Regions from separate parts of the Kitasatospora sp. NPDC048365 genome, predicted to be linked through region 1. Evidence: riboswitches for the same ligand, from Rfam matches in the RefSeq annotation. Region 1 holds a riboswitch; each other region holds the start of a gene.
The links. A riboswitch is a leader RNA that binds a small molecule or an ion and turns the genes downstream of it on or off. The one in region 1 is predicted to bind cyclic di-AMP.
Positions count from the first base shown of each region.

Region 2: it holds a riboswitch for cyclic di-AMP, as region 1 does, so the genes downstream of both, ACGFX4_RS26910 (transglycosylase family protein) here and ACGFX4_RS30940 (transglycosylase family protein) in region 1, are expected to answer to the same signal.
Region 3: it holds a riboswitch for cyclic di-AMP, as region 1 does, so the genes downstream of both, ACGFX4_RS33095 (peptidoglycan DD-metalloendopeptidase family protein) here and ACGFX4_RS30940 (transglycosylase family protein) in region 1, are expected to answer to the same signal.
Region 4: it holds a riboswitch for cyclic di-AMP, as region 1 does, so the genes downstream of both, ACGFX4_RS16760 (NlpC/P60 family protein) here and ACGFX4_RS30940 (transglycosylase family protein) in region 1, are expected to answer to the same signal.

Region 1 covers NZ_JBICYJ010000038.1:29,718-37,347, reverse strand. The annotation lists gene ACGFX4_RS30960 (exopolyphosphatase) at 1-208, opposite strand, end outside; gene ACGFX4_RS30955 (DUF501 domain-containing protein) at 211-846, opposite strand; gene ACGFX4_RS30950 (septum formation initiator family protein) at 861-1,310, opposite strand; gene eno (phosphopyruvate hydratase) at 1,402-2,688, opposite strand; gene ACGFX4_RS30940 (transglycosylase family protein) at 2,873-3,595, opposite strand; cyclic di-AMP (ydaO/yuaA leader) riboswitch at 3,599-3,748, opposite strand; gene ACGFX4_RS30935 (cytochrome P450) at 3,947-5,197, opposite strand; gene ACGFX4_RS30930 (SDR family NAD(P)-dependent oxidoreductase) at 5,352-5,771, shown strand; gene ACGFX4_RS30925 (MazG family protein) at 5,825-6,817, opposite strand; gene ACGFX4_RS30920 (SurA N-terminal domain-containing protein) at 7,303-7,630, opposite strand, start outside.
Region 2 covers NZ_JBICYJ010000029.1:91,407-99,036, forward strand. The annotation lists gene ACGFX4_RS26890 (sugar ABC transporter permease) at 1-70, shown strand, start outside; gene ACGFX4_RS26895 (glycoside hydrolase family 13 protein) at 148-1,878, shown strand; gene ACGFX4_RS26900 (LacI family DNA-binding transcriptional regulator) at 1,880-2,923, shown strand; gene ACGFX4_RS26905 (hypothetical protein) at 2,991-3,191, opposite strand; gene ACGFX4_RS26910 (transglycosylase family protein) at 3,302-4,525, opposite strand; cyclic di-AMP (ydaO/yuaA leader) riboswitch at 4,533-4,695, opposite strand; gene ACGFX4_RS26915 (hypothetical protein) at 4,934-7,066, shown strand; gene ACGFX4_RS26920 (sirohydrochlorin chelatase) at 7,144-7,630, opposite strand, start outside.
Region 3 covers NZ_JBICYJ010000044.1:41,079-48,708, reverse strand. The annotation lists gene tig (trigger factor) at 1-1,128, opposite strand, end outside; tRNA gene ACGFX4_RS33105 (tRNA-Pro) at 1,335-1,408, opposite strand; tRNA gene ACGFX4_RS33100 (tRNA-Gly) at 1,577-1,647, shown strand; gene ACGFX4_RS33095 (peptidoglycan DD-metalloendopeptidase family protein) at 1,788-2,762, opposite strand; cyclic di-AMP (ydaO/yuaA leader) riboswitch at 2,767-2,923, opposite strand; gene ACGFX4_RS33090 (hypothetical protein) at 3,211-3,405, opposite strand; gene ACGFX4_RS33085 (PP2C family protein-serine/threonine phosphatase) at 3,766-4,998, opposite strand; gene ACGFX4_RS33080 (GNAT family N-acetyltransferase) at 5,124-6,377, shown strand; gene ACGFX4_RS33075 (ribose-5-phosphate isomerase) at 6,429-6,914, opposite strand; gene ACGFX4_RS33070 (biotin transporter BioY) at 7,025-7,624, opposite strand.
Region 4 covers NZ_JBICYJ010000014.1:72,411-80,040, reverse strand. The annotation lists gene ACGFX4_RS16775 (hypothetical protein) at 1-3, shown strand, start outside; gene ACGFX4_RS16770 (NYN domain-containing protein) at 194-1,555, shown strand; gene ACGFX4_RS16765 (NlpC/P60 family protein) at 1,761-2,789, shown strand; cyclic di-AMP (ydaO/yuaA leader) riboswitch at 3,119-3,273, shown strand; gene ACGFX4_RS16760 (NlpC/P60 family protein) at 3,284-4,363, shown strand; gene ACGFX4_RS16755 (NlpC/P60 family protein) at 4,509-5,552, shown strand; gene ACGFX4_RS16750 (hypothetical protein) at 5,678-6,883, shown strand; gene ACGFX4_RS16745 (carbohydrate kinase family protein) at 6,913-7,630, opposite strand, start outside.

The sequences.
Region 1 (7,630 bases):
CGATCAGCGCCGCGTACTCGCGGCAGGCGGCGAACGTCCGCTCCAGCGCCTCCGGGTGGAGCCGGCCGGTGCTGTCCACGCCCTGGCCCAGCCGGTTGATGATCATCCGGCGGTCCAGGTCGGTGATCGAACCGGTCTCCGGGTCCAGGTCCGCGATCAGCAGCCTGATCGAGTTGGTGCCGCAGTCGATCGCGGCCACACGCGTCATGGTCAACTCTGCTCCTCCTCCGCCTGGCGCTTCTTCTCGGCGCGCTCGGCCGTCTTCTGCTGCTTGGCGGCGATCACGGCCGCGTGGTCCTCGTCCTTGGCGCGGTTCTTCAGGACCCGCGCGCCCGCCGCCTCGACCTCGGCCGGGGAGACGCACGGGCCCTTGGCCCACCAGTCCTCCAGCATGCCGAGCGCCTCGTCGCCGAGCGGGTTCACGCCCTCGCCGGCGGCCAGCGAGTGACCGACCAGCACGTGCAGGCACTTCACCCGGTCCGGCATGCCGCCGGCGCTCGGGAAGCCCTCCAGCACCTCGATCGCGTCCCGGCGGGCGATGTAGTCCTCGTGGGCCTTCTGGTAGGCGGCGGCCAGCTCCGGGTCCTCGGCGAGGCGGGCGGTCTGATCCTTCATCACGCCCTCGGCCTCCAGGGTGCCGATCAGCGAGGCCGCCTTGGGGCAGGTCAGGTAGTACAGCGTGGGGAACGGCGTGCCGTCCGGCAGCCGGGGCGCGGTCTCCACCACGTCCGGGTTGCCGCACGGGCAGCGGTGCGCCACCGCGCGCAGGCCGCGCGGGACGCGGCCCAGCTGGGCCGCGATGGCGGCGATGTCGGAGTCGGGAACGGCAGCGGGTTCGTTGGTCATCAGCGGTCTGTCTGTCAGTGGGATGCGGGGGGTTCGGTACCCGGCTGGGCGGTGTCGGCCAGATCGACCGAATCCCAGAGCTCGGCGTACCAGGGCTTGGCGGCCTTCGGCCGGACACCGGCCAAGGCACCGGCGGCCGGCGGCCGGCCGTCCGAGGAGGGCTTGGGGTCCACCGAGACGAACGGCGTCTCGCCCGGAAGCGCGTAGTGCAGCCGCTCGCGGGCCTGCGCCTTCACGTACTCCGGGTCCTGCCAGCGGGCCCGCTCGCGGCGCAGCTCCTCGACCTGCTGCCGGGCCTGCTCGGCCTTGGCGCGCTGCGCGGCGATCTCCGAGCGCTGGGCGATGAACTGCCGGGTGGGATACGCGAGTATCGCGATCAGCGAGCACAGGACGAGCACCAGCACGGTGGCGCGGCTGGTGAAGCGCGGCCGCGCCGCCAGCCCCGGGATCCTCCACTTGGCCATCTCGTACCCCTCCTGCACATGCCGGTGCCCCGGCCCCACCCTACGCGGTGGGAGCCGGGGCACCGGTCAGGCTGGCTCAGCCCTCGTGGACTCAGCCCTCGTACTTGAACCGCGGGAAGGCGCCGCGGCCGGCGTACTCGGCGGCGTCGTCGAGGATCTCCTCGATGCGCAGCAGCTGGTTGTACTTGGCGACGCGCTCGGAGCGGGCCGGGGCGCCGGTCTTGATCTGGCCGCAGTTGGTGGCGACGGCGAGGTCGGCGATGGTGACGTCCTCGGTCTCGCCGGAGCGGTGCGACATCATGCAGCGGTAGCCGTTGCGCTGGGCCAGCTCGACGGCGTCCAGGGTCTCGGTCAGCGAACCGATCTGGTTGACCTTCACCAGCAGCGCGTTGGCGGTGCCGGTCTCGATGCCCTGGGCCAGGCGGGCCGGGTTGGTGACGAACAGGTCGTCACCGACCAGCTGGACCTTGTCGCCCAGCTTGACGGTCATGGCCTTCCAGCCGTCCCAGTCCGACTCGTCCAGCGGGTCCTCGATGGAGACCAGCGGGTACGCGGCGACCAGCTCGGCGTAGTACTCGATCAGCTCGGCGGCGGAGAGCGCCTTGCCCTCGAACTGGTAGGCGCCGTCCTTGTAGAACTCGGAGGCGGCGACGTCCAGCGCGAGCGCGACATCCTTGCCCGGCACGTAGCCGGCCTTCTTGATGGCCTCGGTGATGAGGTCCAGGGCCTCGCGGTTGGAGTCCAGGTTCGGCGCGAAGCCGCCCTCGTCGCCGAGGCCGGTGGACAGGCCGCGCTCCTTCAGGACGCCCTTGAGGGTGTGGTAGACCTCGACGCCCCAGCGGACGGCCTCGGAGAAGGACTCCGCACCGATCGGGGCGATCATGAACTCCTGGATGTCCACGTTGGAGTCCGCGTGCGAACCGCCGTTGAGGATGTTCATCATCGGGACCGGCAGGACGTGCGCGTTCGGGCCGCCCAGGTAGCGGAACAGCGGCAGGTCGCTGGCCTCGGAGGCGGCGTGCGCCACGGCGAGCGAGACGCCGAGGATGGCGTTGGCGCCGAGCGAGGACTTGTCCGGGGTGGCGTCCAGGTCCAGCATGGCCTGGTCGATCAGGCGCTGCTCGGTCGCGTCGTAGCCGACCAGCTCCGGGCCGATCTGCTCGATCACGGCGAGGACGGCCTTCTCGACGCCCTTGCCGAAGTAGCGGTTCTTGTCGCCGTCGCGGAGCTCCAGCGCCTCGAAGGCGCCGGTGGACGCACCCGACGGGACAGCGGCACGGCCGGTGCTGCCGTCGTCGAGGCCGACCTCGACCTCGACCGTGGGGTTGCCGCGGGAATCGAGGATCTCGCGGGCTACGACGACATCAATGGACGGCACGAGGCATCTCCTAGCGGAAGCGGATGTGTAGTCGTTACGACCAGAGCCTAACCGCCCCGGGCTTCCGGTCCACGTTGACCTTCGTCCCGTCTCACCGTGTGGCGCGCTACTCGCTGGTAGTTCATCTGAATGTCCCGCAAAAGCGGGCACCCCGGACGGTCCGGAGTGCCCGCTCCCGCAGCCGTCAGAACGACAGCACCTGACCCGGCATGATCAGGTCCGGGTTGCCGCCGATCACCGGACGGTTGGACTCGTACAGCTTCTGCCAGCCGCCGGACACGTGCTGGGCGGCGGCGATGCCGGACAGCGTGTCACCGGGGCGCACGGTGTAGCCGCCGCCGGCGACCGGCGGCGCGGCCGGGGCCTGGGCGCCCTGCGGCACAACCCGGGGCGCACTCTGCGACGTCGCGCCCTGCGGCGCAGCCTTGGGGGTCGCGGTCTTCGGCGTCGCGGTCTTGGGCGTCGCGGCCTTCGGGGCCGCCGCGCGGGTCTCGGAGCGCGAGGCGGTGTCCGTCTGGGCCGACGATCCGCCCCTGGTCAGGCCCGCGCGCTTCGAGCAGACCGGCCACGCGCCGGGGCCCTGCGAGGCGAGCACCTTCTCGGCGACGGCGATCTGCTGCCCCTTGCTGGCCTGGTCGGCGCGCTGCGCGTACTGGCCGCCGCCGAAGGACTTCCAGGTGGAGGAGCTGAACTGCAGCCCGCCGTAGTAGCCGTTGCCGGTGTTGATCGACCAGTTTCCGCCGGACTCGCACTGCGCGACCTTGTCCCAGATGGAGACCGGGGCGGCCTGGGCGCCGGTGGCGGTCAGCAGGGGCAGGGCCAGACCCACGCCCGCGACGCCCGCGGCGGCGATGGCCTTCTCGGCCTTGGTACTGCGACGGTGGCGGCCGGAACCGGTGAACAGCATGACGAATCCTCTCCGCACGCCTGCGAGGTGAGCTGTCGGGTTCGGACCGGGAGGTGGCCCGGCCGCCGGGAAGGCGGCTTCACCCCAAGCCGTGGGGGACGGCGTCAAACCTGGTTCCCCCGCCCCTGTCCGGGTCGTTGTCGGATTCCCTGCAGCGCGGCGGACAGGATTCGGCGTTCCGCACCCGGGGCCCGCGGCTGCGGGCAGAGGGAGAGTAGGCAGATCCGACGATCAATCACAAGCTCATATCACCGGTATCACGCAAGAATTACGACGCGTCACAACTCGGGCACGAACCATGCAGGTATGTCCGGTTTAATCCGCATTCAGATCTCGCGACACGACGCGCCGTCAGGCGTCCACCGGAGTGAAGGAGACCGGCAGTTCGCGCAGGCCACGCATGATCAGGCCGCCGCGCCAGCGCAGTTCGGACGGGTCGGCGGCAAGACGCAGATCGGGCAGCCGGGTCAGCACCGTGGCGAGCGCCCGCTGCCCCTCCAGCCGGGCCAGCGGCGCGCCGATGCAGTAGTGGATGCCGTGCCCGAACCCCAGGTGGGGGTTGTCGGCGCGGGCCAGGTCGAGGGTGTTCTCCTCGGCGAACCGGGCCGGGTCGCGGTCCGCCGCCGCCAGCACCACCAGCACCGGGTCGCCGACCGGAATGTCCACCGCGCCGATGGACAGCGGCTGCGACGCGAACCGCCACGTCGCCAGCTCCACCGGTCCGTCGTAGCGCAGCAGTTCCTCCACCCCGGTCTCCAACAGCCCGCTCTCGCCCCGGGCCAGCGACTCCTGCAGCAGCACGCGCTGCCCCGGGTTGCGCAGCAGCGCGTACAGGCCGTTGCCGATCAGGTTCACGGTGGTCTCGAAACCCGCGAAGAGCAGGATGAACGCCATCGCGGCGGCCTCGTTCTCGGTGAGGTGCTCGCCGTGGTCGCTGGCCCGGATCAGCCCCGAGATCAGGTCGTCCCCGAGGTCCGCCCGCTTGCGGTGGATGAGCTCGGCCAGGTACGTGCGCATCCGCTTCACCGCCCGGCCGACACCCCCGCGCTGCCCCCCGTGGTGTCGGATCATCATCCCGGCCCAGTCCCGGAAGTCGTCCTGGTCCTCGGCCGGGACACCCAGCAGGTCGCAGATCGCGTAGATGGGCAGCGGGAACGCGAACTCGTGGATCAGGTCCGCCGAGCCGCGCTCCGCGAAGGAGTCGATCAACCGGTCGGTGAGCTGCTGCACCCGCGGCTCGAACTCCGCCACCCGGCGCGGCGTGAACGCCTTCGACACCAGCCGCCGCAGCCGGGTGTGGTCCGGCGGGTCGATGTTCAGCAGGTGCGTCATCAGGTTCGCCTGGCGCTCGCCCGGGATGCCGACCCGGCCGCTGCGATGAGCATGCACGTTGTGCTGCGCGGGGTTCTTGGAGAGCCGGCTGTCCGCGAGGGCCTGCCGCGCGTCCGCGTACCGGGTCACCAGCCACGCCTCCACCCCGCTCGGCAGCGTCGTCCGATGCACCGGCGCGTGCTCGCGCAACCACGCGTACGCGGGGTACGGATCGGCGGCGAACTCCCAGGTGAAGAGCTCCGGGCGGGTGGTCTCGGGCGTGTGGGACATGCCTTGACGGTATCCGGTGCCCCGACCTGCGTGAGTCTGGTCACCTGGCGGGTAATCCCTGTTGCGGAGGGTCGTGGCGTGCCTACGATCCTCCGACAACCGTTGGTGGGCGGCGTGCGGACCGGCCACCGGGCGTCTCAAGGAGGAGCAGTCCATGCGGGTAACCGGGGCAGTGGTGGTCATCGCGGTACTCGACGGAGGTTCGGGGGCGGAACTCGCCCGCCGCTTCACCGCCGCCGGCGCCGCCCGCCTCCTCATCGCCGACCTGCGGCCCGGCGTCGCCGAGGACCTCGCCACCGAACTCGACCGGCCCGACTGCCACGTCGTCGGCGTCTCCGGCGACATCCACCGCCCCAGCGACATCGCCGCGCTGGTCTCCACCGCCGTCAAGCACCTCGGCCCGATCGACCTCTTCGCGGTCGCCGGCCCCGACGGCGAGCGGATCGTCCAGCTCGCCGACCTCCCCGACCACCTCGACCCGCTCGCCGACCTCCTCGCCCTGCTCGGCGAGGCGATCGGCGAGGTCGTCCCGCAGCAGCGGCGCAGCAGCCCGGAACCGGCCGCCGCCGCCTAGCACCCGGGGCGTGGGACGCGGGGCTGCGCCGACGACCGCAGCCCGGCGGGTCGCTACGGGTTGAGGCCCTCGGCCTGTCGCACCGCGGCGCGGTAGCGGCGGGCGGCGGCCCGCAGGGCGGCGTCCACGTCCACGTCCGCGTCGTACGCGCGCTGGGCGACCGCGAGCAGCAGGTCGCCCGCCGACCGCTCGGTCAGCTCCGCCGGCAGCTCGTACGCGCCGTCCGGCACGCCGGCGAAATTCGCCCGCCGCACCCGGGAGACCAGCTTCGCCGCGTACGCGAGCGCCGGCAGCCCCGCCGGCACCCCGTCGAGCACCGACTCCCGCTGCTTCTCGGCCGCCTTCAGCTGCTCCCAGTTCGCCTCGACCTGCGCCGCACCCGACGCCTCCACGTCACCGAAGACATGCGGGTGCCGGTACATCAGCTTCTCCACGATGTCGCCGGCCACGTCGTCGATCGAGAACGGGTCGTCCGGGTGCTCCTCGGCGATCCGCGAATGGAAGAACACCTGGAGCAGCACGTCGCCGAGCTCCTCCCGCAAGGTCTCCCGATCACCCTCCTCGATCGCCTCGACCAGCTCGAACGCCTCCTCCACCAGGTACTTCACCAGGCTCGCGTGCGTCTGCTCGGCGTCCCACGGGCAGCCGCCCGGCGAGCGCAGCCGGTCCATCACCGACGCCAGGTCGAGCAGCCGCGCACCCGGCAGGTCGTACGAGCCCGGCAGCACCTCGATCTCCGGCACCCGGCCCGCCTCCTCCACCGAGATCCGCGCCAGCGCGTCCGTCAGCCCCGGGTCACCGTCCGCACCACCCAGCCACAGCACCGGCGCCGCCTCCACCAGCATCCGCGCCAGCGCCGGAGCGGAACCCCGCTCCACCACCTCCACCACGACGCCCGCCTGGCGGACGGCGGGCAGCTGCGGATGCGAGGCGTCGCCCGCGAGCACCCGCGGCGCGGACCGCAGCGCCTCCCACGCGGGCCAGGAGAGCAGCCCGGGGGCCACGCGGTGAGTAGTGGTGAGCAGCGTCAGCTTCGGAGTGTCCACACCCCAGAACCTACCCGCTCCCCCACCCCCCGCCCGGCCCTCCGCACCCCCCGCCCACCGCCCCCGCGGGGGCGCTGCGCGACGGCGGGATACGACGGCGCCTCCGGCGGGGCGCTCCGCGAACCGGCTCCCGCCAGGCGCCTCCGGCGGGGCGCTGCGCGACGGCGGGATACGAGGGACACCCCCGGCGGGACCGCCGTGCGAACGGCACACGCCCGACGACCGCCTCCGGCGGGGCGCTGCGCGACGGCGGGATGCGAGGGACGCCCCCGGCGGGACCGCCGCACGAACGGCAGACACCCGACGACCGCCTCCGGCGGGGCGCTGCGCGTGACCGTGCCCACGAACGCCTCCGGTGGGACGCTTCGCGGGGCGAGGACGGCACCGGCCCGACGGCCGCCTCCGGCGGGGCGGCTCGCGACGGCTGCCGCCAGGCCCCGCGGGGCGCGGACAGCACCGGCCCGGCGGCCGGGGCGGCGTGCGGGTCAGGCGGGGTTGGTGTTCTGGGGGAGCCAGGAGTCGACGGTGTCGGCGAGGCCGATCTGCTGGACGTCCCAGTGGCCGTAGCGGGGGTTGACCTGGATGTCGAGTTCGGTGCCGGCGGCCACCAGGGCCTTGCGGATGGCGGCGTTGCCGGCGTCGGTGCGGGGGTCCTCGCCCTGCGCGGCGGCGAGCTTCTGGATGCCGAGCTGCTGCCGGTAGAACGCGTCGATGCCGCCGCTCGGCACCGCCTGCCGGAGCAGGAGTTCCCGGGCGAGCTGGGTCTCGCCGCCGAGTGCCTTGGCGTCGGCGCTGCGCCCGTCGGCGATCTCC
Region 2 (7,630 bases), on a different contig from region 1:
GGCGGCCGTCGTCTTCATCCTCGTGCAGCGCCACCTGGTGGCCGGCCAGACCGCCGGCTCGATCAAGTAGCCCTGCGGTCCGATCCGGCAGCATCCGCCGGACAGCCCCAGACCCACCGCTTCCTACGTCCCCGAGGGATACCGCCCATGACCCAGAACCTGGCCGACGCGGCCCGGCCCGCCGCCGCCCCCGCCGCAGTGCCCACTGCCCGGACGACTGCCGCGAGCGCCGACGCGTCCAGAGGCTGGTGGCGGGACGCGGTCATCTACCAGGTGTATCCGCGCAGCTTCGCGGACGCCAACGGCGACGGCATGGGTGACCTCCCGGGCATCCGAAGCCGCCTTCCGTACCTGAAGGACCTGGGTGTGGACGCCGTCTGGCTGTCCCCGTTCTACGCCTCGCCGCAGGCCGACGCCGGCTACGACGTCGCCGACTACCGCGCCGTCGACCCGATGTTCGGCACCCTGCTGGACGCCGACGGGCTGATCCGCGACGCCCACGCGCTGGGCCTGCGGATCATCGTCGACCTGGTCCCCAACCACTCCTCCGACCAGCACGAGTGGTTCCAGCGGGCGCTGCGCGAGGGCCCTGCGTCCCCTCTGCGCGACCGCTACCACTTCCGCCCCGGCAAGGGCGAGGACGGCGAGCTGCCGCCGAACGACTGGGAGTCCATCTTCGGCGGCCCGGCCTGGACCCGCACCGCGAACCCGGACGGCACCCCGGGCGACTGGTACCTGCACCTGTTCGCCCCGGAGCAGCCCGACTTCAACTGGGAGAACCAGGCCGTCGCCGACGAGTTCCGCTCCATCCTGCGGTTCTGGCTGGACATGGGCGTGGACGGCTTCCGGATCGACGTCGCGCACGGCATGGTCAAGGCCCCCGGCCTGCCCGACCTCGGCTCGCACGACCAGCTGAAGCTGCTCGGCAACGACGTGATGCCGTTCTTCGACCAGGACGGCGTGCACGCCATCTACCGCAGCTGGCGCAAGATCCTCGACGAGTACCCGGGCGAGCGGATCGGCGTCGCCGAGGCGTGGACCCCCACCGTCCAGCGCACCGCCAACTACGTCCGCCCGGACGAGCTGCACCAGGCCTTCAACTTCCAGTACCTGGGCACCTCCTGGGCGGCCGACGAGCTGCGTGAGGTGATCGACCTCTCGCTGGACTCGATGCGCCCGGTCGACGCCCCCACCACCTGGGTGCTGTCCAACCACGACGTCACCCGGCACGCCACCCGGTTCGCCAACGAGCCGGGCCTGGGCACCCAGATCCGCACCGCCGGCGACCGCGAGCTCGGCCTGCGCCGCGCCCGGGCGGCCTCCCTGCTGATGCTCGCCCTGCCCGGCTCGGCGTACGTCTACCAGGGCGAGGAGCTCGGCCTGCCGGACGTCACCGACCTGCCCGACGAGGTCCGCCAGGACCCGTCGTTCTTCCGGGCGGAGGGCCAGGACGGCTTCCGCGACGGCTGCCGGGTGCCGATCCCGTGGTCGGGCACCGAGGCGCCGTACGGCTTCGGCCCGAACGCCGGCGGCCCCAGCTGGCTGCCGCAGCCCGACTCCTGGGCCGGGCTGAGCGTCGAGGTCCAGACCGGTGACCCGACCTCCACCCTGGAGCTCTACCGCTCCGCGCTGGCCGTCCGCCGGGCCCACCCGGCGCTCGGCGGCGGCACCGAGGTGGCCTGGCTGGAGTCGCCGGAGGGCACCCTGACCTTCCGCCGGGACAGCGCCGAGGGCTCGTTCGTGTGCACCGTCAACACGACGGGCGAGGCTGTCCGGATCGCCGCCCCCGGCCGTATCCTGCTCTCCTCCACCGAGACCGTCGCGGTGGACGGTGAGGCGATTCTTCCGGCGGACAGCACCGTTTGGTGGGCGGTCTGACATGGTTGCAATAGGCTCTGGGATCGTGACTACGGCGCGACTCTCCGACATCGCGGCGCAGGCGGGGGTCAGTGAGGCCACCGTCAGCCGCGTCCTCAACGGCAAGGCGGGTGTGTCCGCGACCACGCGGCAGACCGTGCTGGCCGCACTCGACGTGCTCGGGTACGAGCGGCCCACCCGGCTGCGACAGCGCAGCGCGGGTCTGATCGGCCTGATCACCCCGGAGCTCAGCAACCCGATCTTCCCCGCTCTCGCCCAGGTGATCGAACAGGTGCTCAGCCGGCACGGCTTCACGCCGGTGCTGTGCACCCAGACCCCGGGCGGGTCGACCGAGGACGAACTGGTCGACATGCTGGTCGAACGCGGGGTGGCGGGCATCGTCTTCGTCTCCGGCCTGCACGCCGACACCACCGCCGACCACGACCGGTACGCCAAGCTCACCGGTCGCCAGGTCCCGTTCGTGCTGATCAACGGCTTCAGCGAGAAGATCGCCGCGCCGTTCATCTCGCCGGACGACCGGGCCGCGATGGCGATGGCCGTCCAGCACCTGGTCGAACTCGGGCACGAGAAGATCGGCCTGGCGGTCGGCCAGAAGCGGTACGTCCCGGTGCTGCGCAAGATCGAGGGCTTCACCGCCGCCGTGCGGCAGCTGCTCGGCGCCTCCCCGGAGGAGGCCGAGGCGCTGGTCCACCACACCCTGTTCAGCGTGGAGGGCGGCCACGCGGCCGCCAACGCGCTGCTCGACAAGGGCTGCACGGCGATCGTCTGCGGCAGCGACATGATGGCCCTCGGCGCGATCCGCGCGGTCCGCCAGCGCGGGCTGTCGGTGCCGCAGGACGTCTCGGTGGTCGGGTTCGACGACTCGCCGTTGATAGCGTTCACCGAGCCGCCGCTCACCACCATCCGCCAGCCGGTCGAGGCGATGGCCACCGCCGCCGTCGACGCCCTGCTGGAGGAGGTCGGCGGGAACCCGGGCCAGCGCTCGGAGTTCATGTTCCAGCCGGAGCTGGTGATGCGCGGCTCCACCGGCGCCAACGCGCGCTGAGCGTACGTGAAGGGCCCCGGAGAGACGGTCTCTCTCCGGGGCCCTTCGGCGTTGTCCCCCGGCTGCCTCAGCCCTCCTGGACGGGCGCCTGCGGGGCCGCCAGACGGCTCTCGTCGGCCGCGTCGCCGGTCCGCGCCTCGGTCCGGCGCCGGGTGGCCAGGAAGTCGCGGACGAGCAGCTCCACGGCGTCCTGCGGGCTCTTGGTGCCGGCCAGCAGCATCACCTCGATGGCGAGGTCGGCGTCGAGGGACACGGTCACCTTGGCCATGGCGGCTCCTGGCTTTCTGCGGGACGGCTGGTGGGCCGAAGCATAGGCCGCTGCCCCCGGAACCGACCAGGCTCTCCGGGGGCAGCGGGCGGCGCTCACCGCGCCTGCGGTCAGACGCGACCGGCGAAGTCCGGCGCCCAGTTGGCGACGGTCTCGGTGCGCACGCCGGCGCGCGGGTTGGCCGCCTCGACGTACTTGCCGTCGCCGATGTAGACGGCGACGTGGTAGACGCCCGAGTTGCCGCCGTTGTTGGACCAGAACAGCAGGTCGCCCGGGAGCAGGTTGTCCAGCGAGACGCGGGTGGCGTAGTCCGCCTGGTCCGCGGCCACGCGGGGCAGCGAGATGCCGGCCTGGCGGAACGCGGCCTGGGTCAGGCCGGAGCAGTCCCAGCCGCCGTTGCCGGCGCCGCCGTAGATGTAGGCCTGGCCCAGCTTGGACAGCGCGAAGTCGATCGCGGCGGCCTTGGAGCCGGTGGCCTTCACGGCCGCGGTGGTGCTCTTCGCGGCGGTCGTGGTCTTGGCGGTGGTGGTCTTCGCCGGCGCGGTGGTGGAGGCGGCGCTCTTGGAGGTCCCGGCGGACTTCCACGAGCCGTTCCAGGAGGACGACTTGGTGGCGGTCTCCGGCTTGGCCGGGGTGGCCACCGCGACGTTGCCCAGGGCGAGCTGCTGGCCCGGGTAGATCATGTCGGGGCCCTCGGTGAGCACCGAGCGGTTGAGCTCGTACAGGCGCTGCCAGCCGCCGTCGACGTGGTGGCTCTCGGCGATGGCCGACAGCCAGTCACCGGCGGCGACCGTGTAGGTCTCGGTGGCGGCCTGCGGCTGGGCGGCCTGCGGCTTGGGGGCCTCCTGCTTCGGGGCGGCCTGCTGCGGGGTGGCCTGCTTCGGCGCCTGCTGCTTCGGGGCCTGCGGCTTGGGGGCGGCCTGGACGGTGGAGCCGGTGCTCGGGGTGCCGGCGTCGACCTGCGGCGCCTCGCCGCCCTTGGTGAGCCCCGCCTTGACGGAGCAGACCGGCCACGCGCCGGGGCCCTGCTCGGCCAGCACCTTCTCGGCGACGGTGATCTGCTGGGCCTTGGTGGCCTGGTTGGCCTGCGGCGCGTACGCGTGGCCGCCGAACGCCGCCCAGGTGCTGGAGGTGAACTGGAGACCGCCGTAGAAGCCGTTGCCGGTGTTGATGGACCAGTCGCCGGTCGACTCGCACTGCGCGACCTTGTCCCAGGTGGACACCGAGGCGGCGGAGGCGGTGCCGGAGAGCAGGCACGGGATCGAGAGGCCGAGGCCCACCACGCCGGTGGTGGCGATGGCGCGTCGGGCGCGCTTGGCGTTTGCGGACAGCATGAAGACGTGTTCCTCTCCCACGCCTGCGAGGTGAGCTGTCGGATTCGGGCTGGAGTTGCCCGGCCGTGCAAGCACGGCTTCACCCCAAGCCCGGGGGAGGTCTGACCTCGTCCCGGGCGACTTACCTGGTTCCCCCGCCCCTGCCGTGGTGCGTTGAGCGCTGCCGACCGACCCGGCGGCAGGACTCGGCGTTCCGGGTGGGATGGGTCCGTGTGACCACGAACGTGGGCAGCACGTTAGGCAGAGTTAAGTTGAAACTGCAAATAGGTGTGATATACCTCACATGGCGTTTTTGCAGGCGGAGCCGGTCGGATTCGACCGCTTTCGCGCAACACCCGTGCCGTAGGAGGGAGCTGCCTATGCTTCAGGCGACAGCGCCGGATGCGGAGCCCGCGGGAGGGGCAGCCGATGACGCCCACTGAGAATGCGCCGCCGCCGGATCCGGGAGACCCTGCTCCCCGGCCGGCCCGCCACCGGAGGCCGGTCGCCCGCCGGAGGATGCTCGCCTGGCTGGCCGTCGGGACGGTCGCCGCCGTGACCGGCGGGGAGGTGCTGCGCCAGTCCCTCGCCGACGCGAAGACCCGCAGACCCGCGCCCCCGCTGCCCGCGACGGCCTCCCCGGCCCCCTCGGCGGAGCACACCCACGGCGCCCCGCCGCCCAGTCCGAGCGAACCTCCGCCGCCGGTCGACGAGTCCGGCCGCCGCTGGTCCGACCCGGCCGGCTGGGGCGGCGCCGTGCCCGGCCCCACCACGGCCGTCCGGATCGCCGACCGGGTGCTGCTCGACACCGACGCCGCCGTCGGCTCGCTGCTGATCGAGCCCACCGGGTCGCTGGTCTTCGCCCGGGAGCAGACCCTGGCGCTGGCGAGCGCCGGCAACGTCGAGGTGCGCGGCTCCCTGGCCCTCGCGCCGACCGGGGCGGCCATCCACACCCTGCGCTTCCCGAAGGTCGACGAGAAGCGCTTCCAGGGCGGCGGAATGGCCCTGGTGGGCAGCGACACCGGTCTGTGGGTCGCCGGCACCGGCTACCTCCGGCTCGACGGCGCAGCCAAGACCGCCTGGGTCCGGGCCGCGACGGCGCTCAAACCGGGCGAAACCACCATCAAGCTCTCAACTGCCCCGGAAGGGTGGCGGGCCGGCGACGAGCTGGCGATCACCCCGACCCTCGCCCCCGACACGGACGGCTTCTCCACCGCCTACGACTACGCCACCGTCCGCTCGGTCGACGGCGCCACCGTCACCCTCGACGCACCGCTGCGCCGGGCCCACCCGCGGGTCGCCGTCGGCGCCGGGCTCACCCTCGGCGCCGAGGTGCTCAACCTGACCCGCACCGTCCGGGTCGAGGGCACCGCCGAGGGCCGCGCCCACATCCACATCACCAGCTCCCGGCACGCCGACGTCCGGCACGCCGCGCTGCGCTGGCTCGGCCCGCGCGCCGCCGGCAAGGACAAGTGGAACGGACAGCCCGTCACCGAACCGGTGCTGGGCCGGTACGGGCTGCACTTCCACATGCTCGCCGACTCCTCCCGGGGCACCGTGGTCGAGGGCGTGGTGGTCCGCGACACCGGCAACCACGCCTTCGTGCCGCACGCCAGTCACGGCATCACCTTCCGATCGTGCATCAGCCACGAGACCTGGGAGGACGCCTACTGGTGGGACGGTCCGCTCGACACCCGCACCCCGCAGGGCCCGTCCGACGACATCGCGTACGACGCCTGCGTCGCCTCCCGCACCGTCTTCGAACCCAACCCGCGCGCCTACCGCCTGACGGGCTTCAGCCTGGGCGCGGGCAGCGGTTCGAGCGCGCGCGGCTGCGTCGCGGTCGGCGTGCAGGGCGCCACCGGCGCCTCCGGGTACGAGTGGCCGGAGACCAGCGAGGGGGTGTGGACCTTCGAGCGCTGCCTGGCCCACAACAACCTGGAGAACGGCATCTTCGTCTGGCTCAACGCCCAGCACCACCACACCGTCGCCCAGTTCGTGGCCTACCACAACGGCGGCTGGGGCATCGAGCACGGCGCCTACCTCAACGACTTCGACTACCTGTCGAGCGTGCTGTACGGCAACGCGAGCGGGGGAGTGGCGGTCCACGCGCTGGGGCGGGAGAAGGGGACGCGCTTCGACGGCCTGCTGATCGACGCCGCCGGGCAGTCCGACTACGCGGTCGCCACCGCCAAGCACCAGCTCGCGGGCGAGACCGTGACGATCAGCCGGTGCCGGATGACCGGCTACCGCAAGGCCGGCGTGGCCTTCCGGGCCGACCCGGAGGGGAAGCCGGACGACATCGCGGTGCTCGACTGCGAGTTCGGCGGCAACGAGGTCTGGCTCGACCCGGAGGCGCCCGCGCCCAAGCGGATCCTGTTCCGCAAGGCGGGTCAGGGGCAGGCGGTCGCCCTCAGCAAGCCGGGCACCGCGCCGACCGCCGTCCCCCAGTGGAACGCGGCCAGCACCCCCGCGGACGCGCCGCCGGTCCAGAAGGCCGTCGCGCCGCTGACCCTCACCCTCCCGGACGCGGCGAGCAGGACCACCCGCACGCAGCCGTGAGCCCGCCGGCAGGTGCCGCGACGTGAAGAAGGGCCCCCGCGGGGGCCCTTCCTCGTGTCTGTTCCGGGATTCCCGGACTACTCCGCCGCGGGCTCCCCGGCGTGCGCCGCCGACCCGCTCTGCTCCGCGTGCTCCGCCTGCTGCTCGACCGGGGCGGCCGGCAGGACGGCGAGGTAGGTGGAGGCGATCAGCTGGCCCACCGTCGGGTACGCGCCGAGCGGGGCCGCGCTCGGGCAGCCGGTCTCCTCGGCGGCGGCCGCGAGCAGCTCCGGGTCGGCCTCGGGGCCGATCACCAGCGGCGCCAGCGCCGGGCGCTCGGAGCCGGTCGCCTTCAGGTGCTCGACGGCGGCGGCGACGGAGCCGGGCACGTCCAGGGCGGCGGCGACCACCGGCACGGCGAGCCGCGCGGCGAGCAGCACGCCGGTGATCCCGGCGGACGCGGCGGCGTCCTCCCCGCCGGCGGTGGTCAGCACCACGCCGTCGGCGGCGGTGGTGATGGCGAAGAGGCGGGCGCGGTCGGCGCGGGCCAGCCCGGCCTCGGACAGCCGCACGTGGACGGCCTCG
Region 3 (7,630 bases), on a different contig from region 1:
CTCCTGGTTCACGCCCAGCTCCAGCTTGGCGACGATCGAGTCCAGGACGAACTGGGTCTTGATGCCCTTCTTCGCCTGCTCCTCGGTCTCCGCCTCGAAGTCCTCGCGGGACTTGTCCTGGGAGGCCAGGTAGGTGTCGAGGTTCAGACCCATCGGCTCCAGCTGGTGGTGCTCCAGGTTGTGCTTGCGGGTCTCGACCTCGTCCTTGAGGAGCTTCTCCGGGTAGTCCATCTCGACCCGGGTCAGCAGCTCGTCGAGGACCTTCTCCTGGGCCTGGGTGGCCTGGTCGAACTCCTTCATGCGCTCGAGGCGCTTGCGGGAGTCGCCACGGAGCTCCTCCAGGGTGTCGAACTCGCTCGCCAGCTGGGCGAACTCGTCGTCGAGCTCGGGGAGCTCCTTCTCCTGGACGGTGGTCACGGTGACGGTGACCTCGGAGCTCTTGCCGGCCTGGGTGCCGCCCTTGAGCTCGGTGGTGAAGGTCGCGGACTCACCGGCGGACAGGCCGACCACGGCCTCGTCGATGCCCTCCAGCAGGCGGCCGGAGCCGATCTCGTAGCTCACGCCGGTGGCGGTGCCGTCCTCCGGCACCTCACCGTCGACCTTGGCCTCCAGGTCGACGACCACGACGTCGCCCTCGGCGGCGGCGCGCTCGACGTCCTTCACGGAGGAGAAGCGCTCGCGGAGCTGCTGCAGCGACTTCTCGACGTCCTCGTCGGAGACCTCGATCGGGTCGACGACGACCGCGATCTCGGAGAACTCCGGCAGGGTGATCTCCGGGCGGACGTCGACCTCGGCGGTGAACTTGAGGTCACCGCCGTCGACCAGGGTCTCGACACCCTCGATGTTGGTGATGTCCGGCTGGCCCAGGACGTCGATCTTGCCCTCGTCGACGGCCTGCGTGTAGAAGCGCGGCAGCGCGTCGTTGACGGCCTCCTCCAGCACGGCACCGCGGCCGAACCGCTGGTCGATCACGCGGTTCGGGATCTTGCCCTTGCGGAAGCCCGGGACGGTGACCTGCTGGTTGATCTTCTGATACGCCGCGTCGAGGCTGGGCTTCAGCTCCTCGAAGGGCACCTCGACGGTGAGTCGAACCCGGGTCGGGTTCAGAGTCTCGACGGCGCTCTTCACGGTGGGGTCTCCTATGGGGCTTGCGGTCAGGGCGATAGGCGGTTGGAGCTGCGATGGGAATTTCGGCTTCCGTACTACCGCCAACGCCCCATCCTACCGGTACCACGAAAGCCGCTGTGTACCCCACGGGCACCAGGAGGACGCATCGGCCCGACGACCGGTACGACAACAGGGCCCCGCCCGCCGGACGAGACCCTGCCGCACTGTCGGGGTGACCGGATTCGAACCGACGGCCTTCCGCTCCCAAAGCGGACGCGCTACCAACCTGCGCCACACCCCGTGGTGCCGAGAGGAAGAGTACACGTCGGCCGTCCCCCGCCCGTGGTCATATCGGCGCCCGCACGAGCGAAAGCGGTGTGCATTCCACCGACCCGACCAGGTACGCTAGCGACGTCCTCGTGACCGCATCGGCGGCCCGGGGGCGAACTGTGCCGCCGTCGGCGGCCATGCGGGTGTAGCTCAATGGTAGAGCCCCAGTCTTCCAAACTGGTCACGCGAGTTCGATTCTCGTCACCCGCTCCGCACAGAACGGCCCCGGCTGCCCCAGGCAGCCGGGGCCGCTGCCGTTCCCGCGGGTCCGGCCGGGTACGCCCACGGCCCCGGGCACCCCTCGCGGGGCGGCCGGGGCCGTGTGGTGACTGCGCCGTCTACCGCAGGGGTCAGACGCTGACGCCGTGCGCCGCCAGGTAGGCGATCGGGTCGATGTCCGAGCCGTAGCTCGGGGTGCTGCGGATCTCGAAGTGCAGGTGCGGGCCGGTCACGTTGCCGGTGGCACCGGAGAGGCCGATCTGCTGACCGGCGGAGACGCTCTGGCCGGCCGAGACCGAGATGGACGACAGGTGGGCGTACTGGGCGTACTTGCCGTCGGCCAGCTTGATGATGACCTCGTTGCCGTAGGCGCCACCGTTGCCGGCGGAGACCACGGTGCCGGCGGCGACGGCCTTCAGGCTGGTGCCGGTGGAGACCGGGAAGTCGATGCCGGTGTGGTAGCCGCTGGACCAGTTGGAGCCGGCCGCGTGCCACGCGGTGGTGTGGTGCACGGAGACCGGGGCGACGTAGCCGGAGGCGTTGGAGGACACCGCGGCGGAGGACGACGAGGTCGACGAGCCGGTGGCGGCCTTCGGGGTGGCCTTCTTCGCGGTCGAGGTGGTGGTCGACTGCTGGGTCTGCTTCGGCGCGGACTGCTGCTTGGGAGCGGTCTGCTGCTTCGGCTGCTCGGCCGGGGCTGCGGCCGGAGCGGCCGCGGCGGCACCGCCGACGGTCAGCGTCTGGCCCGGGTAGATCAGGTTCGGGTTGGAGCCGATGACCGAGCGGTTGTCCTGGTAGAGCTTCTCCCAGCCGCCGTCGACGTTCTGGGCGGAAGCGATCTTGGACAGGGTGTCGCCGGAGACGACCGCGTAGTCGTGCGACGCGGCGGCGGCCGGAGTGGTGTCGGCGACCGGGGTGGCGGCGACGGCCGGGGTCTCGGCGGCAGCGGCGGCCGGGGCGCGGTGGCCCTCGTGGGCGTGGCCGGTACCGTGCGCGCTGGCGGCGGTGACCGGGAGGCCGACCGCGGCACCGGCGACACCGGTGGCGATGGCGATGCGGACGATGGTCTTCAGGCGAGGCTTGCGGTGCTTGCCGTTCGCGGACATGAAGAATTCCTCTCCGACGCCTACGAGGTGAGCTGTCGGGTTCGGACGAGAGTTGCCCGGCCGCGCTAGGCACGGCTTCACCCCGAGCCGTCCCCGGTGTTCCGGGTACGGCGACTTACCTGTGGGTCCCCCGCTCCTGCCGAGAACGGTTATCTGGTCGGCACCGGGCAGCGGCAGGACTAGGCGTTCCACCCGGTGGCCCACCCGGACGATCCGCCCGGGCTGCGGTGAAGCAAAGCCGACGTCGGGCACCCGTGGCAAGCGTCGGCCCCGCCGGGACGGAGGTCCCGACGGGGCTGACGGAGCGACAGGTCACCACCCGCGCACACGGCCCGACCGAGTGCTTACGGGATCATGACCCTACGTACACCAACCATTAACGCAGGGCCATATCAGGCACCGTTCGGACGCGATCACTCACCCCCGGTCACCGCACGGGTGACGCTGCTCACCCCGCGATCGAGGAGATGGCCTTGGCGAGCGAGTTCAGGAAGTCCTGGATCGGCTGCGCCGCGGTGGACTGGCTCACCATGAAGCCGAACAGGGCGGCGACGATGGCATGGCTGGTCTTCAACTGCTTGTTGCGGATGAAGATCACCATGATGATGCCGAACAGGACCAGGGCGGAGACGGAGAAGGCCACGCCGGACTCACTTCCTCGATTCATGGCGGGGGTTCGTGAGGCGGAAACCGGCCCCTACCCCCCGTGTCCCCACCAGTCCATCCGGACTCAGTGTGGTCGCTCGTGCGGACTCCGTAAAGGACTTGCCCGGCAACCGGCCGGAAGATCCTGCCATCTGAGACCGGTTTCCGCCGTCCGCGACGATAGCGGAAGGCATATGACGGGCCGTCGGCGGGCAGGTGTCGTCATCGGGGCGGGGGAGAAAAGGGCAGGCCGACCGCACCGGAGCGGGTACGTCCGAAGCGCCGTCAGGTTTGGCCGAAGATCACCACCCGCTCTTGACACCGGGTCCGGGGTGCCTCCCGAGTGCCTGTCGGCGGGCTACTGGCGCCAGATCAGCAGGACGGCGCGGTCGTCGTTGACGTCCTTGGCGACGGTGTCGATCAGCCGGGTCGCCGCGCCGCCGCGGGCCGACTCGGTCTGGGCGGCCGCCGCGACCAGCCGGTCGGACTCCCCCATCAGCCGGTCCATGCCCTCGGTGAGATCGCGCCCGGGCAGCTCCACCATGCCGTCGGTGCACAGCAGCAGCAGGTCGCCCGGCCCGAGCCGGCCGCGCACGCCCTCGAACTTGGCGCCGTCGTAGACCCCGAGCAGCGGGCCCTCGGCCTCCTTGACCTCCCAGCGGCCCGCCCCGGCCAGCCGGTGCATGCCCGGCAGGTGGCCGGCCGAGAGCAGCTCGTACTCGCCGGTGTCCAGGTCGAGCACCAGGTGGACGGCGGTGGCGAAGCCCTCGTCCCAGTCCTGGCGGAGCAGGTAGCCGTTGGCGGCGGGCAGGAAGTCGTGCGCGGGGAGCGAGCCGAGCAGGCCGCCGAAGGCGCCGGAGAGCAGCAGCGCGCGGGAGCCGGCGTCCATGCCCTTGCCGGAGACGTCGGCGAGCACCGCCTCCAGCACCCGGCGGCCGCTGCCGGTGCGGGTGGCGACCACGAAGTCGCCGGAGAAGGACTGGCCGCCGGCCGGGCGCAGCGCCATGTCGGCGTGCCAGCCCGCGGGCAGGTCGGGGACGCGGCTCTGCACCCGGATCCGCTCGCGCAGGTCGAAGAGCATGGTGGAGCCGCCGCGCCAGGGCACGCCGACCCGGCGGCGGAACTGGGCGACCAGGAGTCCGGCGATGCCGACCGCGCCGACCACCAGGGCGGCGCCGGGGGTGACCCCGTAGACGTACGACTCGGGGCGTTCGCTGGCGACCTTCTCGCCGGTGTGGATCAGCGACTCGGCGATCAGCCCGAACGCGGCGGCCGCGTAGAGCAGCACCAGGGTGCCGGGGCGCAGCAGCAGGGCGCCGGCCAGGACCGGCAGCACCAGGGCGGTGGGCGGGCACCAGTCCGGGAAGAGCACGTTGACCAGGACCAGCAGCGGGACGGCGAGGGCCAGCGCGGTGAAGGCGAGCCAGTCGGCGCCGTCGCCGCGGAAGTAGTCCACGCCGGTTCGGCGCAGGCGGACACGGACCCGGTAGAGCTTCGCGCGCCACCGGGCCGTCACGGGCTCCCGCGCCGCTCTGCCGGCCGGGCCCGTCGCAGTCGTCCGGGGCGTGTCGCCCTGCGTGCTGCCGGCCATGGGGTCCGACCTTATCCACCGGGGCCGGTGCCGTCGACGGGGTGGGCAGGGTCGGCGGCGATGTTCCGGGAGCTGTTCAGCGGGTTTCAGCCGACTGAGGGGGGTTCTGGTGATAGCTGTGGCGTATGACATCTCACCACCCCGACCTGTCCGTGCGCCCGCTCGCCGCCGAGGAGTGGGACGGCTGGTTCCGTGTGCTGGAGCTGGCCTTCGGCGGTTCCGAGGAGGAGCCGCAGCAGCGGGAGCTGTGGCGCGAACTGACCGAGGTCGACCGTGCGCTGGTGGTCTGCGACGGCGACCGGCCGGTCGGCGGCTGCGGCGCGTACAGCTTCCGGATGGCGGTGCCGGGCGGCGCGGTGCTGCCGGTCGCCGGCGTGACCATGGTGGGGGTGCTGCCCACCCACCGCCGGCGCGGGGCGCTGACCGCGCTGATGCGGCGCCAGCTGGACGACGTCCGGGGCCGGGGCGAGGCGCTGGCGGTGCTGACCGCGTCCGAGCCGCCGATCTACGGCCGGTTCGGGTACGGGCACGCCACCACCCGGCTCGGCTTCACCCTGCCGCGCGGCCGGGTGACGGTGCACCAGCCGGCCGGTCCCGAGGTGCGGCTGCGGCTGGCCGACCCGCGCGAGGCGCTGCCCGCGTGCGAGGAGCTGTACGCCGGCCTGGTGCCGCTGCGGCCCGGCATGCTGGAGCGGCGGCCGGGCTGGGAGGCGCTCGCGGTGCTGGACGCGCCGGGCGCGCGCGGCGGCCATTCGCCGCAGATGTGCGTGCTGGCCGAGGACCCGGTGGGCGGCCGGCTGCTGGGGTACGCCCGCTACGCGATCCGCCCGGATTCCGACGACGCCGGTCCGGCCGGGGTGGTCCGGGTGGACGACGTGGAGGCGGCGCACCCGGCGGTGTACGCCCGGCTCTGGGCCTACCTGCTGGACCTGGACCTCACCTCCACGGTGACCATCCGCACCCGGCCGGTGGACGACCCGCTGGTGCACCTGGTCTCCGACCCGCGCCGGATCGTGCCCAAGCAGCGCGACGGCCTGTTCGTGCGGCTGGTGGAGGTGGCGGCGGCGCTGGAGCAGCGCGGCTGGGCGACGCCGCTGGACGTGGTGCTGGAGGTGACCGACGGCTTCTGCCCGTGGAACGCCGGCCGTTGGCGGCTGAGCAGCGCGGGCCCGGGCACCGGGGCGAGCTGCGTGTGGACCGAGTCGGCGGCCGATCTGCGGCTGGACATCCGGGAGTTGGGGGCCGCCTACCTGGGCGGGACCACGCTCGCGGCGCTGGCCCGGGCGGGTCTGGTGGAGGAGGTGCGCGAGGGGGCGCTGGCGGAGGCGTCGCGGGCCTTCGCCTCGGACGTGGCGCCCTGGCTGCCGCACGGGTTCTGAGCCGGGCTCGACTCCCGTGCGGCAGCGGGTGGTTGAAGGGGTGGTGCGGGATCAGCCCTGCGGGTGGTGGGCCGGGATCGGCGGGAGCTCGCCGGTGGTCTCGTACTCGGAGAGCATCTCGATCCGGCGGGTGTGCCGCGGCTCGCCGCTGTACGGGGTGTTGAGGAAGATCTCGACGAACTTGGTGGCCTCCTCGACGGTGTGCATCCGGCCGCCGATCGAGATCACGTTGGCGTTGTTGTGCTCCCGGCCGAGCGAGGCGGTCTGCTCGCTCCACGCCAGGGCGGCACGGACGCCCTTCACCTTGTTCGCCGCGATCGCCTCGCCGTTGCCGGAGCCGCCGATCACGATGCCCAGGGCCTCGGGGTCGGCGGCGGTCCGCTCGGCGGCGCGGAGGCAGAACGGCGGGTAGTCGTCCTCGGCGTCGTAGATGTGCGGGCCGCAGTCGACCGGCTCGTGACCGGCGCCCTTCAGCCACTCGGCGAGGTGGTTCTTCAGTTCGTATCCGGCATGGTCGGAGCCCAGGTAGACGCGCATGCGACGAGTATCGCAGGCGGGAATGCCGACGGGGCCGCGGGAACCGCGCGCGGCGCGACGGTGGGACATCCACCGTGCCACTTCGCGCAGTTCGCCGCGGCCCGGCCGGGTCAGCGCCGCGCGGCGAGCTTCCAGACGCCGGGCAGCAGGGCCGTCGCCAGGACCGTCTTGAGCGCGTCGCCGACCAGGTACGGGTACAGGCCGAGGTCGGCCGCCCTGGCGAGCGGGACGTTCAGGGCGAAGGCCAGGTAGGGGACGCCGACCGCATAGATCGCCAGGTTGCCGAGCACCATCGCGGCGGCCGTCCGCAGCGGGCTGCGGTCCGCACCGCGGCGGGCGAGCGCGCCGGTGAGGCCGGCGGCGAGGACGAAGCCGATCACGTAGCCGAGGCTCGGCATCGCCCAGCCCGAGCTCGCCTCGGCGAACCACGGCAGGCCCGCCAGGCCGGCCAGCAGGTAGAGGCCGAGCGCGGCAACGCCGCGGCGGGCGCCGAGCGCGGTGCCGACCAGCAGCGCCGCGAAGGTCTGGCCGGTGACCGGCACCGGCGAGCCGGGGACCGGCACGGAGAGCTGGGCGGCCAGGCCGGTCAGCGCGGCGCCGCCGACCACCAGGGCCAGTTCGCGGGCCTGGGCGCCGTACCGGGTCGCGGCGCGCGGCAGCAGGTCGGCGAGGACGGGAACGGGTGCGGCGGTGGGCACGGCGGTGGCCATCGGGGC
Region 4 (7,630 bases), on a different contig from region 1:
TGACGCAGGCCCGTCCGGCGACCCCCGCCCCGCGTTCTGCCCCGTCCGGGGTGGGCCGCGGGGCGGACTCGTAGCGGGGGTGCTGTCGGTGGGGCAGGGTAGACGGGACAATTGCAGGGAGCGGTGAGTTCCAGGGCGTCGGCAACCGGCCGACCGGCACCGCCCAGTGATCAGGATCGGAGCCGACGACGTGGTGGAGGCAGCGAGCGGGCCGGCGGAGGGTTCCGGGCCTGCCGAGGAGCCGGCCGAGGTGCTGGACCGGCCGCTGCCCGAGGGGGTGCGGCGCCGGGTGGTCGGGATCGCCGCGGACGCGCTCGGCGCCATCCCGCCGGCCGAGCTGCCCGCCTCGCTGCGCCAGTACGCCAAGTTCACGCCGGCCCGCCGGGCCAAGTACGCGGCGACCGCGCTGGCCGCGGCACTGGAGGCCGAGCCGGCCTTCCGGCTGCGGATAGCCGAACGGCTGCGGCTCGGCCAGCCCGATCTGGTGAAGTCGCTGGAGGCCGGGTCGGTGCCCTCGGCCGCCGACCCGATGGACGTGGCGGCCGCCGCCTACCTGCTGCGCACGCCCGGCTGGACCCGGGTGGTCGCGGAGGCCGGCGAGGAGGCCGAGCGGGTCGACGCCGAGGGCGCGGCCGCCGAGGCCGGCCGCCTGGTGGAGAAGCTCCAGGCGGAGCTGGCCGAGGCGCGCGGCGCGGCCCGGGCCGAGCAGGAGCGCCACCGGGCGGACGCCGAGGGGGTGCGCCGCGAGGTGGAGTCGCTGCGCAAGCGGGTGCGGACGCTGGAGAGCGACACCCGGCGGGCGCAGGCGGAGGCCCGCAAGCTGCAGGCCGAGCTGGACGCGGCGCGGACCGCGGTGGCGACCGAGCGGAGCGCCGCGGAGTCCGAGGCGCGCCGGCTGCGGCACCGGGTCACCGAGCTGGAGGCGGCGGTGGAGGCCGGCCGCCGCTCGGCCCGCGAGGGCCGCTCGGTGGAGGACATGCGGCTGCGGCTGCTGCTGGACACGGTGCTGCAGTCGGCGCAGGGCCTGCAGCGGGAGCTGGCGCTGCCGGTCTCGCAGATCCGGCCGGCCGACCTGGTGGAGGCGGTGGTCCCGGGCTCGGCCTCGCCGAACGACGTGGCCCGCCGGGGCCTGGCGGAGGACGACCCGGCGCTGCTGGACCAGCTGCTGGCCATCCCTCAGGTGCACCTGGTGGTGGACGGCTACAACGTGACCAAGACCGGCTATCCGACGCTGCCGCTGGAGCAGCAGCGGCTGCGGCTGCTGGGCGGGCTGGCGATGCTGGCCCAGCGCACCCAGGCCGAGGTGACCTGCGTCTTCGACGGGCAGGACCTGGACGTGCCGGTGATCATGGCGCCGCCGCGCGGGGTGCGGGTGCGGTTCAGCCGGACCGGGGAGACCGCGGACGAGCTGATCCGCCGGCTGGTGCGGGCCGAGCCGGAGGGCCGTCCGGTGGTGGTGGTCTCGGCCGACCGGGAGGTGGCGGACGGGGTCCGCAAGGCCGGTGCCCGACCGGTCGCCTCGGTGCTGCTGCTGAATCGGTTGTCCCGGAGCTGAGCCGGGCTCAGGCGCTCCGTCGGTGCTGGTCGGGGCGCCTGGGTGGCCGCGATGTGTCGATCGCGTGAAGCCCGCCCGGGTTGGGAAGTTCGTGGGGGTAGGGGAGTGGCGCCGGAGCGCCGAGTTCACTAGGGTCTGGCGTCAAACCTATTTTCCGGACTATCGCCCGAACGGGTGAGTCCAGCTGGAAGAAGGAGCTACACCCTTGGCCTCCCACCGCCGTCCCAAGCAGCCGAGCCGTGCGCGGGTATCCGTGCTCACCGCTGCCGCCGCGACCGCGGTCGCCCTGTCGGCCCAGGTGAGCGCGCACGCCGCGCCCGCCCAGCCGAACAAGGACGAGGTGAAGGCCCAGGTCGACAAGCTCCTCGAGGAGCAGGAGCAGGCGGCCGAGAAGTACAACGGTGCCAAGGAGCGGGCCGACCAGCTGCACAAGCAGGCCGACCAGCTGCAGGACCAGATCGCCCGCAGCCAGGCCCAGATGACCGACCTGGCCGCCGGCCTCGCGGCGGTCGCGGCCGACGAGTACCGCACCGGCGGCGTCGACCCGTCGATGCAGCTGATGCTCTCCACCGACCCGGACAAGTACCTGGCGCAGGCCTCCAGCTTCGAGCAGGCCGCCAACACCCAGGCCGACACCCTCCGGACGCTCAAGGACCAGCAGCGCCGGCTGGACCAGCAGAAGCAGGAGGCCGCGGCCGTCCTCGCCGAGCTGGACAGCTCCACCCAGGCGCTGAACGACGCCAAGAACCAGGTCCAGGAGAAGCTGAAGGAGGCCCAGAAGCTGCTGAGCAAGCTCAGCGCCGCCGACCGGGCCGCGATCCTCGGCGGCGGTGCCGCCGCTTCCCGCAGCGACTCCCGCTACGACCTCTCCAGCCTGCCGCAGCCTGGCGGCTACGCCGGTGTCGCGGTCAACGCGGCGATGGGCAAGCGCGGTTCGGCGTACGTCTGGGGCGCCACCGGCCCGAGCACCTTCGACTGCTCCGGCCTGATGGTGTGGGCGTACAAGCAGGCCGGCGTCTCGCTGCCGCGCACCTCGCAGTCCCAGGCCTCGGTCGGCACCGGGGTGCCGCTGTCCGCCGCCCAGCCGGGTGACCTGGTCATCTACTACGGCGACGCCCACCACGTGGGCATGTACATCGGCAACGGCCTGGTGGTGCACGCGCCGCGCACCGGCGACGTGGTGAAGGTGATGGCCGTCGACACCCTCCCGATCAAGACCATTCGTCGGGTCTGACCGTTTCGCGCGGCTTCTGACGGGCTGTGACACGCCCGGACGCGTCGAGATCACCCTGTGATCTGCGACACGTCCGGGCGTTGTGTTTTCCGGGCTTATGATGCGAATAAATCAGCAGCCGGTAACTATGTGATCACAAGCGGTCATATTTGAAATCGAAATTGAGCCTCTTTCAGATTTTTTTCTGACAAGGATTTGAACGGATCACGGTTGGGTTACTAGGGTCATGCCTCGACCACCGTGAAGTCGATCGCCCAGCCCGGGCGACGGCGGAGGTCGCCGCCGAGTCCGAGAAGCAGCGGGGCAGCTGGTCTGCCCACGGGGAAGCCCCTGCGGGGGTGCTGTGGAACGGAGCCGGGGAACCACCAGTTCCTCCGGGGTGAATCGGCGCCAGGACGGCCGCGCGAGCGGGCGGGGAGGCGCCGTAGGGCAGCTCTTCGCCCGAACCCGTCAGCTCACCTGGTAGGCGGTGTGAGGAGAAGGAGTCCGCCTTCGTGGCGTCCCATCGTCGTCCCAAGCCCGTCGGCCGCGCCCGCATCTCGATCCTGACCGCCGCCGCCGCCACCGCGGTGGCGCTCTCCGCCCAGGCCGGTGCCCACGCCGACCCGGCGCCGACCAAGGACCAGGTCAAGCAGCAGGTCGACGAGCTCAACGAGCAGGCAGAGGTCAAGACGGAGGCGTACAACGCCGCCGTCGAGAAGCAGCAGACCCTGCAGAAGCAGGTCACCCAGCTCCAGGACCAGGTCGCCCGCCAGCAGGCCCAGGTGACCACGGTTCAGGACACCCTGGCCGGCATCGCCGTCGAGCAGTACCGCACCGGCGGCATCCCGCAGACCGTCCAGCTGATGCTCTCCAGCAACCCGGACGTCTTCCTCGGCGAGGCCGGCCGCCTCGACCAGGTCGGCGCCACCCAGGCGGACCTGCTGAAGGCCTTCAAGGACGAGCAGGGCAAGCTCGACCAGCAGCGCAAGGAGGCCGAGCAGAAGCTCGGCGAGCTGGACTCGACCACCAAGAGCCTCAAGGCCGGCAAGGAAGAGATCCAGGGCAAGCTCGCCAAGGCCCAGGAGCTGCTGAACTCGCTCACCCAGAAGGAGCGCGACGACCTCGCCGCCGCCGAGGCCAAGGCCGCCGCCAGCTCCCAGGCCGCCGCCGAGCGCGCCTCGCGCGACACGCCGCGGGCCGACCTGGCCCCCGCCGCCCCCGCCAACCTGCCGGCCGGCTCCGGCTACGCGGCCGCCGCCATCGCCGCCGCCCAGTCCAAGCTGGGCAGCTGGTACTCCTACGGCGCGGCCGGCCCGTCCACCTTCGACTGCTCGGGTCTGATGCAGTGGGCGTACGCCAAGGCGGGTGTCTCGATCCCGCGCACCTCGCAGTCCCAGGCGGGTGCCGGCACCAGCGTCGGCAGCAACATCGCCAATGCCAAGCCCGGTGACCTGATCATCTACTACGGCGACCAGCACCACGTCGGCATGTACGTCGGCAACGGCCAGATCATCCACGCGCCGCACACCGGCGCGCAGGTCCGCTACGAGTCGGCGACCGCGATGCCGATCAACCGGATCGTCCGGGTCTGACGCCCCGTGGCTCCCGAAGGGCCCGGTACCCCCATGGGGTGCCGGGCCCTTCGCACACCGGTCGGACTTCTGTCCGATTTGGGGTCAAATATTCGGTGGTGGAAGGGTTTGGACTAGATCGGGACGACTCGCTAGCCTCTGGCCCATGTCACTGCACCGCCGCCCCACCCTGCCGGGCGTCCAGCGGCTGGCCTGCGCGCTGGCCCTCACCGCAGCCGCGGCCAGCGCCATCGGCGTGACCGTCGCACCGGCCCAGGCCGAGCCGACCAGCAGGCAGGACGTCAAGGCCCAGATCGACCAGATCTACGACGAGGCCGAGCAGGCCTCCGAGAAGTACAACGCGGCCCAGGAACTCCAGCGCAGGCTCCAGGCCGAGACCTCCGCGCTGCAGGACCAGATCGCCTCCGGCCAGGAGGAGCTCAACCGGCTCCGCCAGGACCTCTCCGTGGTCGCCGCCGCCCAGTACCGCTCCGGCGGCATCGACCCCGGCATCCGGCTGATGCTCGACTCCGACCCGGCCGGCTACCTCGCCCGTGCCCGCTCCCTCGACCAGGCCACCGAGCGGCAGAACGAGACCCTGCGCCAGGTGCTCGACCGGCAGGGCCGGCTCGACCAGCGGCGCGCCGAGGCCACCGGCAAGCTCGCCGAACTCGACCGGGTCCGGCAGGCCCTCGCCGACTCCAAGGACGAGATCCGGCAGCGGCTGCTCAAGGCGCAGAAACTGCTCAACGGCCTCGGCACCGCCGAGCGCGCCCGGATGGCCGACGACGACGCCCGCGAGGCCGAGCAGCGCGTTACCCGGGGCACCGACCGGCTCGACCTCGGCACCCTGCCGCCCTCCTCCGACCGGGCCGCCGTCGCGCTCGCCGCCGCGATCAGCAAGATCGGCTCCCCTTACGTGTACGGATCCACCGGCCCCCGTGCCTTCGACTGCTCCGGTCTGATGTACTGGAGCTGGAGGCAGGCCGGAGTGACCCTGCCCCGCACCTCGCAGGCCCAGGCCTCCGCCGGCCGGCGGATCAGCCTCGCCGAAGCACGACCGGGAGACCTGGTGATCTTCTACAGGGACATGCACCACGTCGGCATGTACGCCGGCGGCGGTGTCGTCGTGCACGCGCCCTACCCGGGCGCGCCGGTGCGGTACGAGAGCGTCAACGCGATGCCCGTCACCGGGGTGGTGCGGGTCTGAGCTCCACGGATCCCGCGGCCGACGGCCGGCCCCCCCCCCGGCCGGGGGCGGGCCGGCCGCTGCTGTCGCGCCGCGCCGCTCTGCTGCTGGCCGCCGGCGGCCTGGCGCAGCTCTCGCTGCCCCGGGTGACCGCCCCCGCGCCGGTCGGCGTCCCGCTGCCGACCGTTCCGTCCTCCGCCGGCTCGACCGGGTCGCCGTCCGGCCCGGCGGCCGGCCCGTCGCTCGGCCGGGCGGAGCTGGACACGCTGCTCGCCGCCCGGGCGGCCGCGCTGCGCACGGGTGACCGGGCGGCGCTGCTCGGCGGCTCCGCGCCCGGCGCGGCCGAGGCGCAGGCGGCCCTGCTCGGGCGGACGGCGGGGGTGCCGTTCGCGGAGCTGGCCTACCGGGTCGGTCCCTCGTTCACCGAGCCGGGCCCGCAGGCCGTCTCCGCCTCGGTGGCCGTGGAGCTCGCCTTCCGGCTCGCCGGCGTCGACGACTACCCGGCGGTGCTGCAGCGGAAGGTCGACCTGGTCCGGGACGGCGGGCGCTGGCTGGTGGCCGGCGAGGAGCCGGTCGGGTCGGCGGCCCTGTGGGACCTCGGCGGGACGGTGCGGACCGCCTCCGGCAAGCGGTGCCTGGTGCTCGGGGTGGCCGACGCCGACGCGCTGGGCGAGGTCGCGGGCCTCGCCGACCGGGCCGTGCCCGCGGTCGGCGAGGTCTGGGGCGCCGGGTGGGGCGGGCACCTGCTGCTGGAGCTCGCCGAGACCGAGGAACAGTTCGCCCGGCTGCTGGACGTGCCCGCCGACACCTACCGGGGCATAGCCGCGGTCACCCTGGCGATGGCGGGCGCGCCGGTGCGGACGCCGGCCGACCGGGTGCTGGTCAACCCCGAGGCGTACCGGGACCTGAGCGAGCTCGGCCGGCGGGTCGTGGTCACCCACGAGGCCACCCACGTGGCCACCCGCGCCGACACCCGTGCCTGGACGCCGCTGTGGCTCTCCGAGGGCGTCGCCGACTGGACGGCGTACCGGGAGAGCGGGCGGACCGCCCGGCAGATCGCGCCGGAGCTGGCGGCCGAGGTCCGGGCCGGGCGGGTGCCGACCGCGCTGCCGGACGACGCGGCCTTCGCCGCCGGGGCGGCCGGGATCGCGCAGGCGTACGAGATGTCGTGGCTGGCCTGCGACCTGGTCGCCCGGCAGTACGGGGGAGCGACGCGCCTGGTGGCGCTCTACCGCGCCGTCGCCGCGGCCGGGGCGGGCCAGCTGGAGAAGGCGTTCCGCACGGAGCTGGGGATCGGCGTCGCGGAGTTCACCCGGCAGTGGGCCAAGGACCTGACCGCCCGCCTCGGCTGACCACGCCCGGCGCGGCCGGGCGGGCCGGGTCAGGCGGTGTGCAGGAGGGGTTCGAGTTCGGCGGCGGTGATGAAGCTGGTGTGGGTGCCGGCGGTGGTGCAGGCGTGGGCGCCGGCGAGGGTGCCGGCACGCATGGCGGTGGTGTGGGGGCGGCCGGCGAGGTGGGCGGCGAGGAAGGCGGCGACGAAGGAGTCGCCGGCGCCGTTGGTGTCGACGATCGGGAGGCCGGGGTCCAGCGCCGGGTGGTGGCGGACGGTGGGGTCCTCGCGGGTGAGCAGGTAGCTGCCGTCCGCGCCCGCGGTGGCGACCACGACGCGGGCGACGCCGTCCGCGAGGATGCCGCGCATGATCTCCTCCGGCCGGCCGCCGCAGCCGGCGGCGGAGAGGAACACCAGGTCGGAGCGGAGCGCGTACCAGCGGTGGTGCTCGTTGCGGCCGTCCCAGGCGTGCAGGTCGGTGGAGGAGCTGAGGCCGAGCGCGCGGACGTCGTCGTACATGTCGCGGGTGACGCCGGTGATGGAGAGGTGGACGTGCCGGGCGCGCCGCAGGTGGGGGAGGTGGAACGCGCGGGGCAGTCGCAGGTCGGCCGGGTGCCGGCCGTCGTAGAAGGAGAACCGGCGGCCGCCGGCGTCGACCAGGTTGACCCCGCGCGGGGTGCCGGCGGGGGAGACCAGGTGGCTGAAGTCGAGGCCGCGGCGGCGGTACTCGGCGAGGACGAGTTCGCCCTGCGGGTCGTCGCCGAGGAAG